Regions from separate parts of the Ralstonia sp. RRA genome, predicted to be linked through region 1. Evidence: predicted binding sites of a transcription regulator. Region 1 holds the regulator's gene; the other holds the start of a gene.
The links. The regulator FliA, encoded in region 1, starts transcription of late flagellar genes. The targets are predictions, from matches to a motif close to CTAAAGTTTNNNNNNNNNNNGCCGNTA.
Positions count from the first base shown of each region.

Region 2: the regulator FliA is predicted to act here: its motif matches at 2,743-2,769, upstream of V6657_RS18670 (flagellin).

Region 1 is NZ_CP146092.1:932,580-938,564, reverse strand. Features, by position in the region: gene V6657_RS22330 (nucleobase:cation symporter-2 family protein) at 113-1,525, opposite strand; gene V6657_RS22325 (hypothetical protein) at 1,674-2,336, opposite strand; gene V6657_RS22320 (MBL fold metallo-hydrolase) at 2,724-3,806, shown strand; gene V6657_RS22315 (RNA polymerase sigma factor FliA) at 3,842-4,603, opposite strand; gene V6657_RS22310 (flagellar synthesis regulator FleN) at 4,612-5,382, opposite strand; gene flhF (flagellar biosynthesis protein FlhF) at 5,398-5,985, opposite strand, start outside.
Region 2 is NZ_CP146092.1:142,413-148,397, forward strand. Features, by position in the region: gene fliD (flagellar filament capping protein FliD) at 1-1,604, opposite strand, end outside; gene V6657_RS18670 (flagellin) at 1,808-2,629, opposite strand; gene V6657_RS18675 (response regulator transcription factor) at 3,034-3,669, shown strand; gene V6657_RS18680 (EAL domain-containing protein) at 3,804-5,543, opposite strand.

The DNA.
Region 1 (5,985 bases):
TGCGCAGCGTGCACTGTGAAATCGATAAGCAAACGCTTGCGCTCAGATTGGTGTCGCCAAAGCAAAACACCCCGCCTGAAGCGGGGTGTTGCATGGTTGCGGGTTGCGTTACTCAGTGCGCTGCAGCGGCGCCGCTCATCACCTCATGCGAACCACGGATGCCGTTGAACCACGCGTTGAGCACCACCGCCACCAGCGTGCCCAGGACGATACCGCTGTGGGTAATCGGGTGCGTCCATTCCGGAAAGTGGTGGAAGAAGGTCGGCGCCAGCGTCGGCACCATGCCAAAGCCCACCGACACGGCGATGATCAGCAGGTTATGGCGCTGGTTCTGGAAATCCACCATGCCCAGCATGCGGATACCGGCCGCGGCCACCATGCCGAACATCACCAGCCCCGCGCCACCCAGCACGTACTGCGGCACCGATGCCACCACGTACGACAGCTTCGGAAACAGCCCCAGCACGATCAGCAGCACACCGCCCGCCGCCGCCACGTAGCGCGAGCGCACACCCGTGATCGACACCAGCCCGATGTTCTGCGAGAACGACGTATGCGGGAACGTGTTGAACACACCGGCCACCACCGTCGCCAGACCGTCGGCGCGCAGGCCGTTGGTCAGCTCGTTGCGCGAGATGGGCTTGCCCACCACGTGCGACAGCGCGAGAAACATGCCGGTCGATTCCACCAGCGTGATCACGATCACGATGCACATCGAGATGATGGCCGACAGCTCGAACTTGGGCATGCCGAAGTGGAACGGCGTTACCAGCGTCATCAGCGGCGCGGCGCTTGCATCGGCCAGCGACACCTTGCCGAACGCGGCGGCCACCAGCGTGCCCGCCACGATGCCCAGCAGCACAGCAATATTGCACAGCAGCGCGTTACCGAACTTGGTCAGCAGCAGGATCGTCACCAGCACCAGCGCGGCAATCGCCAGGCCGAACGGGTCGCCAAAGGCCGGGTTCGGCACCATGTGTTTCACACCGTCCACCACCTGCGGAATCATCTGCTGGCCACCGGCGGCCCAGTTGATGCCCACACTCAGCAGCGAAAAGCCGATCAACATGATGACCGTGCCCGTCACCACGCGCGGGAACAGGCCCAGCAGCCGGCCCATCAGCGGCGCAATGGCAATGCCGAACACACCCGAAACGATGGACGCCCCAAAGATGCCGGGCAACCCCATGCCGGGCTCCACACCGATGGCGATCATCGGTGCCACGGCGGCAAACGTCACCCCCATCATCACCGGCAGCCGGATCCCGAAGATCAGGAAGCCGAGCGACTGGATGAGCGTGCCGATACCGGCCGCAAACAAATCGCAATTGACGAGATACGAAAGATCGCTCTTCGACAGGCCGAGCGCATTGCCGACAATCAGCGGCACCGCAATCGCACCGGCATACATCACCAGCAGGTGCTGCAGGCCGAGTGCAAACAGGCGCGGCAGCGGCAGGCGTTCGTTGACAGGATCGACGCAGGTCGAGGACGACGGCGAGGGAAGGCCGGGGGATTGGCGCATTGTCTTGTCTCCTGAGGCCACTCCCGTGTACGTGCCGGGAGCGTGCCTGGTGTGCATCGAGCGGACCGGGCGCGGGCCCCGTCTGCCGACATTTGCGCGACGTGATGTCGCACATTTGCCGGCATCTTGGAGCGCGCCCCGGCTTATGTCAACAATTGCTACCGTCTTTTGTGTACATATTTTGCGTTCTTAAATGCGAGTGTGCTTCGAACATCGCCACACCCTGGTAGGTCACGCCGGAGTCGAATCGCTGGCGGTACAGGATGACGCATCGCAGCATGCCGTTGTCGGCCACCACGGGCGTGAGATCGTAGGTGCTGCGCCCAAACGGGCTGCCACCGTGGCAGGTGGCGCCAATATCGGGGTGGTAGTGCCGGATCAGCAGCGTCGCGCACTGCCCGTTGGCTTGCACTTCCAGGCGGCCGATCAGTCGCAGGGTGCCGTCCTGCCAGACCATGTCCAGCGTGCCGCTCACGCTGCCTACGGGCCCGCACCCGCCAACCACGGTGGGTGTCGTGAACAAGCCGCGGCAGCCGAGCATGGTTTGCTGGCGCAAGGTCAAGTCGGCCTGATCGATCACGGCGTAGTGGTAGTCCCCCGCGCCGCCGCCAACCGCTAAGGTTTGCGCGCCCATGCGCACGGTGCCGCGCGTCCAGCGCCCGTGCATGTAACCGCGGTGGTGATGGAGATCGGCCAGCTCGGCGGTGTCGCCAATCAGCTGGTAATCGTTGATGCCGACGATGGCACCCGAAGGCAGTTGCGCCAGCCGAGCAGCGCTACCGCTGACCTGCCGCGCCCCGTTGCCCAGCATGAAGCGGGGCGGCGCACTACGATAGGCAGGCAGTGATTCTGTGGAAAACGTGGCAACCCGGGCGTCGGGCAGCAGAACAATCTGTCCGCTCGCCGCTGGTTCCTGACAACCTGTCAAATTGTTGGCGGTCCCCTTTTTTTATGCGCATCGTGCGCATCCGTAACGTCGGTTTGCCCAGCCAAGTGATGAGATGAATCCATTGTGGTCCTTGAGGAAGGTTTAACTGCCGCGACCCCGTAGCGGAATGTGCTGCGCAGCGCGCCTCAGCGAGGCGGATTCAGCCTAGGCAGTGGCTTACCCAAAGTTCAAGAAACAACACAACTTGATATTCCTTGATATTCAAGCGGGTTCCCTCAACTGCGGGACTCGTCCATCCCCAGCGATGCCATGAAGAACCCTCACTACGATCCGGCCAAGCCTCACCACACGCCGGACGGCTTCCGCAACCGCTACCCCCATCCGCGCCCCGGCGGCGATTTCTGGAAATGGCAACGTGAGCGCCGCAAGGCCGGGCTCCCCAAGCCGCCCACGCTGGACCTCTCCTGCATTGCCCCCAACCTGAGCGGGGTACACCAGCCGCCCGACGTGCCGCAACTCACCTGGATCGGCCACGAGACACTGCTGCTGCAGATTGATGGGCTCAACGTGCTGACAGACCCGGTGTTCTCCAAGCGCGCCTCGCCGCTGCCGTTTGCCGGCCCGCGCCGCCACCAGCCGCCGGGCCTGTCGCTCACGCAGTTGCCGCATATCGACCTGGTGCTGATCTCGCACAACCACTACGACCATCTGGACAAAGCCAGCGTGCGTGCGCTGATGCGCCAGCCGGGCGGAGCACCCATGTTTTTCGTGCCGCTGGGCATCGACCACTGGTTTGCGCGCAACGTGCGCGGCACGCGCCTATCAGGTGACAACCCCAACGTGCGCGCCTTCGACTGGGACGACGAAGCGCAATTCGGCCCCTTCACCGCGCACTTCTGCGCCGTGCAGCATTGGTCCGCTCGCGGCCTGTACGACCGCAACCAGACGCTATGGGGCAGTTGGGCATTGCTGCATCCGCGCCTGCGCTTCTGGTTCTCGGGCGACCTAGGGTATTCGCAGGACACGCGCGACATTGGCACGCGCTTCAGCCACTTTGATGTGGCCGCCATTGCCGTGGGCGCCTACGAGCCGCGCTGGTTCATGAAGGCCCAGCACATCGACCCGACCGAGGCGGTGCAGGTCATGCAGGACATCGGCGCGCGCCAGGCGGTGGGCATCCACTGGGGCACGTTCGCGCTGACGGACGAACCGCTGGACCAGCCCATCGCCGATCTGGCCCACGCATTGAAGGTTGCCGACGTGCCCGCAGAACGCTTCGCCCTCTTCAAGCATGGCGAGACGCGCGTATGGGACGCAGCGGCCCAACGCCTTGTCACCGCGTTGCCCAAAGAAAAAGCGCGGCCGCGAGATGACTCGCTGGCCGCGCAGTAAAAATCTGGCAGGTAACGCTAGAGACTAAGCCGGCATCAGGTCGGCGTCGGCAGCCATGCACGGTCACGCAGACGGGCACGGATGCGTGCGATGGCCTGGCTGTGGATCTGGCACACGCGCGATTCCGACACGCCCATCACGGCGCCGATCTCACGCAGGTTCAAGTCCTGCTCGTAGTAGAGGCTCATCATCAGCTTCTCACGCTCGGGCAGGCCTTCGATGGCGGCCACCACCGACTCGCGCAGGTCGTGGTCCAGCAACTGGTCCAGCGGCGTGGAATCGTTCTCGGCGGCGCGGTTCTCGATGAAGGCGTCGGCGTCTTCGCGGTCGAAATCTTCGTAGTACAGCAGCTGGCTGCCTTGCAGGTCGACCAGTTGCTTCTGGTAGTCGGCCAGCGACATGTTCAGCGCGGCAGCAATCTCCGTTTCGGTGGGCGCGCGGCCCTTCTGCTGCTGCAGCTTCTGGATCGCCTGCTCGATCGTGCGGGCATTGCGGCGCAGGCCGCGCGGCAGCCAGTCGGAGCCGCGCAGCTCGTCCAGGATCGCGCCGCGAATACGCTGGGCAGCGTAGAACTCAAACTGCACGCCCTGCGTTTCTTCATAGCGCGACAGCGCATCGAGCAAGCCCATCATGCCGGCCTGGATCAGATCGTCGAGTTCGACGCTGGCCGGCAGCTTCACCATCATCTGGTTGGCAATGCGGCGCACCAGCGGTGCATACGTCGCCATCTCGTCGGACTTGGTCTTGCGACCGGTTGCGGTGTACATATCCATGCCTGCCTTTGGCGCTTCGTTCATGGTGCGCCTCAATAAACCATCTCGGCCGCGCGCGCGGTCGCGCGGGGCGTCAGGATCGACGTTGTTTGTGCCGACTCATGTGCCGCTGTCTGAGTCGATTCCTGCGCCGATACCATCACCCGCGACGGCTCATTGTCGTCAGCGGCTTGGGCCTCGGCGCTGGCCCAGCTCAGCATCTCTTCGGCAAGCTGGCGGAAGGCCATGGCCGAAGGCGATGCGGGAAACGCGCTCGCCACGGGCTTGCCGAGCGAGAGCGCCAGTTCTACGTGCCGGTCTTCCGGCAGATAACCGGCAAAGTCGATACGGGTGTTCAAGTACTGCCCCACCGTGTTGGCCAGGTTGCCGAACACGCGCACGGCGGAGTCGACCGAATGCGCACCACAGACCACCGTGCGGATACCCGCGCCACCTTGCAGCCCCGCGGTCTTCTTGAGCAGCGTGTACGCGCTCTTGATCCCTTCCGGGCCATCGGAGAAGACCAGCAGCACGTCGTCGCAGGCTTCGGCCACCGTGCCCAGCGCACGGGAGCCGAAATGCGCCGCCACCAGGGTGACGTCGGCGCTGTCGTCGTGCTGCTCAAGCATGCCGGCCACCGCCAGCATGGTTTGCGCGCTCACCACGGCAGCGTCGCGACCCATGGCCGACAACGCAATGCGCAGGTTGTCGACAAAGTCGTCAATCTGCTCCTCTGCACCGATCACCAGCACGCGGCGGCTTGCCACCTGGCCGAGCATGCGGCGCAGCCCGGCGGCCTGGTCCTTGGCGAATGGGGTCGTCATGGTCGCCCCTCTCTTTTATGCGAAATCGAAAGCGGCCAGGCCCGGTTCGCGGCTGCGTGCGGCGCCTTGCGCCACCAGCAGCGATTCATCTGAATCCAGCGCGAACGACGATTGCTCGGCACTTGCACGGAAACTGCGGTGGATCAGCAGCTTCTTGTTCGGTACTGCAATGTCCTCCGGCACACGCTGGCCGTACGACACGTAGTGCAGCGGCAGGCGGCGGCGGATCATCACGTCCATGGCGTGGCCCACCGAGGCGGCCTCGTCGATCTTGGTCAGGATGCAGCCGGCCAGGTTGGCATCGCGGTAGGCGCTCACCACTTCGTCAAGCGTCTTGCCGTTGCTTGCAGCGTTCAGCAGCAGCAGGCGCTTGATCGACGGGCCCACGGCATGCAGCATCGCCATCTGTTCGGACACGGCGCGATCACGCTGGCTCATGCCAATGGTGTCGATCAGCACAACGTGCTTTTCACGCAGATCGTTGAGCGCCAGGCTCAGGTCTTGCGCGTCTTTCACGGCATGCACCGAGACGCCCAGGATCTTGCCGTAGATGCGCAGTTGTTCGTGGCCGCCGATCCGGTAGCTGTCGGTCGAGAGCAGTGC
Region 2 (5,985 bases), 790 kb from region 1:
AGAGACGAAGCGCCATTGCCCGACACCGACACCGCCGAGATCGAACCAAACTGGTTGTCGGTAACCGACAGCACGCCGCTGGCGTTGGCCGAAACCGACGCGGTGACCTTGGCGGACTGCAGGCTCGACGACGCGTTGATCTGGCTCTGGATCTGCGCAGCCAGGCCAGCAGCGCTGTAGCTGCCAGCCGGCACCGTCACGTTGACGGCGATGCCGCTGATATTGAAGGCCAGCGTGTCGTTCGTGCCGGCCGTGATGGTCGTGTTGGCTGCCGCCGAGCCCGTGAGCGAGCCCTGCGTGGCCAGTTGCGTCACGTTGACGGCGTAGCTGCCTGACTGCGTGGTATCCGAGAAGGTCGGCACGTTGACCAGCGCATCCGTAGCCGTACCAGTGCCGGCAAACAAGCCAGCCACCTGGCTGGGCGATGCGGCAATAGCCGCCGACAGCGTGGTGTTGTTGATCGACAGCGTGCCGTCGGAATTCATCGTCACGCCCACGCTGCCCAACGACTGGTAATTGCCACTACCGACCGCCTGGCCCAGCACGTCCGTAATCTGGTTGATGAGCGTTTTGGTGCTCACATCGCCAGCCAGCGGGCCATTGTTGGCCGCGTTGCTGGTGTCGATGTTGGTGAGCGAATTCAGTTGCGTGCGCAGCGCGTTGTAGCCGTTCACGAAGTTCGTGACGGCTGTGGTCGTGGCGGTCGGGTCATTCGCCACCGTCACGGTGGTGCTGCCGGTCTTGGCCAGCGTGAACGACGTGCCAGTCACCACGTTGGACAACGTGTTGGTCGGGCTCTGCACAGCAATGCCATTGATCGTGGCCTGGGCGTTCTGGCCCGTGGTCACCTCGGTCATGTTCTGCGTGCCGGCCGGATCTTGCGAGAGCAGCGAAGACAGCGTCGAATCGCCCGACACGGAGATCTTCATCTCCGAGTTGGAGCCGCCCGCCGTGGAGGTCAGCACCAGGCGGTACGGGTTGCCGCTGCCATCATTGACGATGCTGGCCGACACACCCAGGTTGGCCGAGTTGATCGCATCACGAATGCCGGCCAACGTATTGTTGGACGAATTGATCGTGATCGAACCGCCCGGCAGGCTGCCGTTCTGTGTGAACGTGGAGCCCGTGTACTTGCCGCTGGAGAAGCTGCCGCCCGACACCGTGCCGAACGAGAAGGAGATCGTGGTGGACGTGCCGCTACCGATGGACGTCGTGGTGGACGTCTGCCCTTGCGCTGCCAGCACCTGCGATTGCGCAAGCTGCGTCACATTGACGGCGTAGGAGCTGGCCGCGGCCGAGCCGGTGACCGACGCGCTCAACACCGATGTGTCGTAGCCGCTCGCCTTCATGGAGCTGTAGTTCGACAGGCTGCTCAGGTTCGACAGCGCAGTCTGGAAGGTCGACAGCGAACTCTTGAGCGTACCCACGGCCGAGAGCTGCGTCTGGTACGAGCTCTGCTGGGTCTGCAACTGTGTCAGTGGCCGGCTTTCCACGCTCATCAGGCTGGAGACCAGCGTGTTGACGTCGATGCTCGTCCCAATACCGGGGATCGAGATCGGCGGTACGTAGTTGCTGGTGGTGGAAGAGGTCGTTGTGGTCGCCATGATCGAATCTGGTGAGCGGCTGCTTGGCGGGAAGTCTTTCTTCTCAACGGCAGTGCCTGCCACTTCTTTAGGGCATGGCGCCCATACGCCACCCCTGATGAAGGGGGGTATCCGACCAAAGAAAAAGGCCGGCGCCCCGAAGAGCGCCGGCCTTTGTCCCAGCCGTCTGTCGCCAGACAGGCCGGGCCAGTATCAGCCTGCTATTAGCCCTTCAGCAGGTTCAGGATGCTGTTCGGTGCCGAGTTGGCTTGCGCCAGCATGGCCGTACCCGCTTGCTGCAGGATGTTCTGACGCGTCATGTTCGACGTTTCCGACGCATAGTCCGTATCGATCAAGGACGACTTGGCAGCCGACAGCGCAGTGTTGTTCGACGTCAGCGTGTTGATGGTCGAGGTCAGACCACTTTGCTGAGCACCCAGGCTGGCGCGAGCTGCCTTCAGGTTGGTCAGGTCGGTGGCGATGGCGGCTTGGGCTGCCGTGGCGTTGGCGGCGCTGGTCACGCTCGTACCAGCCAGCGTGCCGAAGGTCGACAGGTTGGCGTTGGAGACCGTGGTCACATCGGTCGCCGCATTCTGGCCGTACTGGAACGCCGTGGACGTGACCGAACCGTCGAACAGCTTGTTGCCGTTGTAGTTCGCGTTGGTCTCGATGTTCTTGTTGGCGGTGGCCAGCTTCTGGTATTCCTTGTCCAGGTTGGCCTGGTCGGTGGTCGACAGACCGCCGTTGTTGGCTTCCACAGCCAGCTGGTTCATACGCTGCAGGTTGCTTTCAACTTGGCTCAGGTACGAGTCGGCCGTTTGCAGATACGACATCGCCTGGTTGGAGTTCTGGATACCTTGCGTTTGCGAGTTCAGCGTGGTGGTCAGGCTGGAGGCCACAGCGTAAGCGGCGGCATCGTCCTGGGCGCTGTTCACGCGCAGGCCGGTCGACAGACGTTGCAGCGACGTGTGCAGAGCGTTCTGCGATTCCGACAGAGCTTGCTGCGTTTGCAGGGACGAGATGTTGGTATTAAGGCTGAGGGACATGACGGCTCCTAAGTTTCCCGATGGCGTTGTTGCCCGTTTGGTTGCTCGTTCCGGCTAGGCCGGGCAACGTGACCTGCAACTTGAAGGGGATCAGGTCTGCGTTGTACTCAGGTTATCGGTGGCCGCGGCAGAAAGTTTAGGGGCAACTTGACAAATTTGTGCGCGAGCGGCGGTTTGGCTCCGGCGGCACCTCCTACTTCCGCCCCCCACCAAAAGAGGCGCCGGGCCGCCTTCTTGGCAGATACGCGCTCGGCTATACTCGATCGACCAGTTCAGAGGCGCCCGCATCCCTGTATAGAGAGCGCCATCGCACAGATGGGGAGTTGCAAGCCCGCCGGACCAGCCCAAAACCTGCCGGCGGTTAGAAGAGCTCAAGTCGAGCCCGTTTGACCGCAACGCCCACCATGCTTAACGTTCTGATTGTCGAACCGCACGATATTGCCCGTGCCGGCTTGCGCCAAATCCTCAAGGATTCACGCCTGGCCCGGCAGATCGAGGCTGTACCCGACCTGCACAACACCAACCAAGACCTGCTTGCCGAACGCGAGTGGGACGTCATGCTGTTCTCGGTGGAATCTGCCACCGGTGACGAATTCCTGACCATCAAGGCCGTCCGCCAGCAGCATGCGCGCCTGGCCGTGCTGGCACTGGGTCGCCACCCCGAGGCGCTGCTGGCCGTGCGCGCACTCAAGGCCGGCGCATCCGGTTATCTGCCGATGGACGCCAGCCAGCCGCAGTTGCTCGCGGCCGTCAACGCCATCTCCAAGGGCAAGAAGTACCTGCCCTCCGACCTGGTGGAAGTGCTGGCCGACAACCTGAACGTCGACTGGGACAAGCCCCGCCACGACGTCCTGTCCGACCGGGAATTCCAGACTCTGCGCATGCTCGGCTCCGGCCGCACGCTAAGCGAGATTGCCGAGGCACTGCAGATCAGCGCCAAGACGGTCAGCGTGTATCGGGGGCGGGTACTCTCGAAGATGAAGCTGCGCAACAACGCCGAGGTGACCATGTACGTGGTCAGCAACGGCTTGCAGCTATAGGTTGCCCTGCAAAGCTACTGCGCGATCCGATCTTGGCTCTGCGATGCTCGCCGTACGCGTGTACGGCTGCGCTTCTCGAACCAACCGCGGACCGCTCGCTACGCTTTTCAGGGCATCCTAAAAAAGATCGAAAATCACAGGAGACGTGGCTCGCGCAACCCACAGCGGCGCACGTTCTCGCGCACCAACTCCTGCACGGCGGAAGGCTCCAGCGGCCGCGTGAGCAGGTAGCCTTGATACTCGTCGCAGCCGACTTCGCGCAGGAAATCGAGTTGCCCGGCGGTCTCCACGCCCTCCGCCACGGTCTTCATGCCCATCGCCTGCGCCATCATGATGATGGCCCGCGTGATGGCGGCACGCTCGGCCACGTGCGGTAAATCCTGCACGAATGAGCGGTCGATCTTGAGCGTGTCGATCGGGAAACGGTGCAGATACGACAGCGATGAATATCCGGTGCCGAAATCGTCCAGCGCCAGCGACACCCCCATCGCGCGCAGCTCGGTCAGCAGCGCATGCAGCGACGGATCATCGCGGATCAGGATGCCCTCGGTCATCTCCAGCTCGACTGCGTCACCGGGCAAGCCGCTGGTGGACAACGCCCCGCGCACCATGGTACTGAGCTGCCCCGAGCTGAAAGCCTGCCCTGACAAGTTGATCGACATGCGCAGTTGCGGCAGCCCGATGCGGCGCCAGCGTGCAAGTTGATCGCAAGCGGCGCGCAGGATCCAGCGGTCGATCTCGACGATCAGGCCGGTTTCTTCCGCATCCTGGATGAACTGGCCGGGCATCATGCGGCCGAAGTCTGCCGAGTTCCAGCGGATCAGCGCCTCGACGCTGACGATGCGGCCGCTCTTCACGTCCACGCGCGGCTGGTAGTCGGCGTAGAACTCGTTGCGGTCGCTGGCGCGGCGCAGGCCCGATTCAATGCGGAACCGGCGCGAAACACGGTCGTCCAGATCGCTGGTAAACGTCTGAAAATTATTGCGGCCGCGCTCCTTGGCCAGATACATGGCCGCGTCGGCCTTGCGCAGCAAGGTGTTGGGGTCGTCGCCGTCGTGGGGTGCCACGGCAATGCCGATCGACACGCCCAGGAACAACTCCTGCCCTTCAATGTAGAACGGCGCGCTGATGGCCGAGAGAATGCGCTCGGCCACGCGGCGCGTGCCCAGGCCGTCGAGCGATTCGAGCATGACGACGAATTCGTCGCCGCCCAGGCGCGCCACTGTGTCGGCCTCACGCGCACAGGCCTGCAGGCGGGCCGCCACTTCACGCAGCAGCATGTCGCCAAACTGGTGGCCCAGCGTGTCGTTGACGTTCTTGAAGCGATCCAGATCCAGGAACATGACCGAGACGCGCGTACGGTTGCGGCGCGCGATGGCCAGTGCGTGCTCCAGGCGGTCTTCCAGCGCGGAGCGGTTCAGCAAGCCGGTCAGCGTGTCGTGCGTGGCCAGATGCCGGATGCGCTGCTGCGCCTCGCGGATCTGCGTAATGTCGACCAGCGACACCAGCACGGAGTACGGCGGCATGCCCGCATTGGATCCAGCCGCCGGCACCGCAGTCATCGCGTGGCCGCCCTCGGTGTACAGCGGCGTCCAGTTGCTCGACACCCACACGGTGCGCCCGTCCTGGCAATGCAGCCCGAAAATCTGGTTCAACTGCGGCAGGCCTTCGGCCATCACGTCGATGTCGGGCCAGTCGGCGTCGTGGATCGGCGTCTCAAACTCGTCAACGGCCGACAACACCACCTGCGGCAGCGTGCGGCCAATCAGATCGGCCACCGGCACACCCAGCAAGCGCGCGGCGCTGGGGTTGGCGTAGGTCACGCGCCGCTGGCCGTCGCACACCAGAATGCCCTCTGTCAGCGCGTTGACCATCGACAGCAGATCGAGCTTCGGGCAGAAGCCTGGTGGCTCGCCGCGTGCCGGACAGTCAGCCGGCAGCCCGTCGGCATCGACGGCGCCAAGAGCAGCTCGGGTGGGAAAGGGCAAGGAATTCAAGACGGCTTCCGGCAGGACGTGTGTGCGGCGCCGAAACCTGCCCGGCGCCCTTTGCAGAACTACAACGGCACGCACGGGCAAATCTTTCGGGCCGACATCACTTTTACGCAGCGGTGTGCGCGCCGGGAGATGAGGAAGGCGCATGGGGACGAGATATGCCACCATAAAGTGACTTATGAATTACTTTTCGATAACCAGATTCCCCCATCTCTTTGCCGCAAACCCCCGAGATAGACGGGATTGACCGCGTTTCTTGCCGGAATGAGCTGGACAGAGGTGAGGAAGAATGCCATCCGAGAACCCGACTCTGGAATTTCCG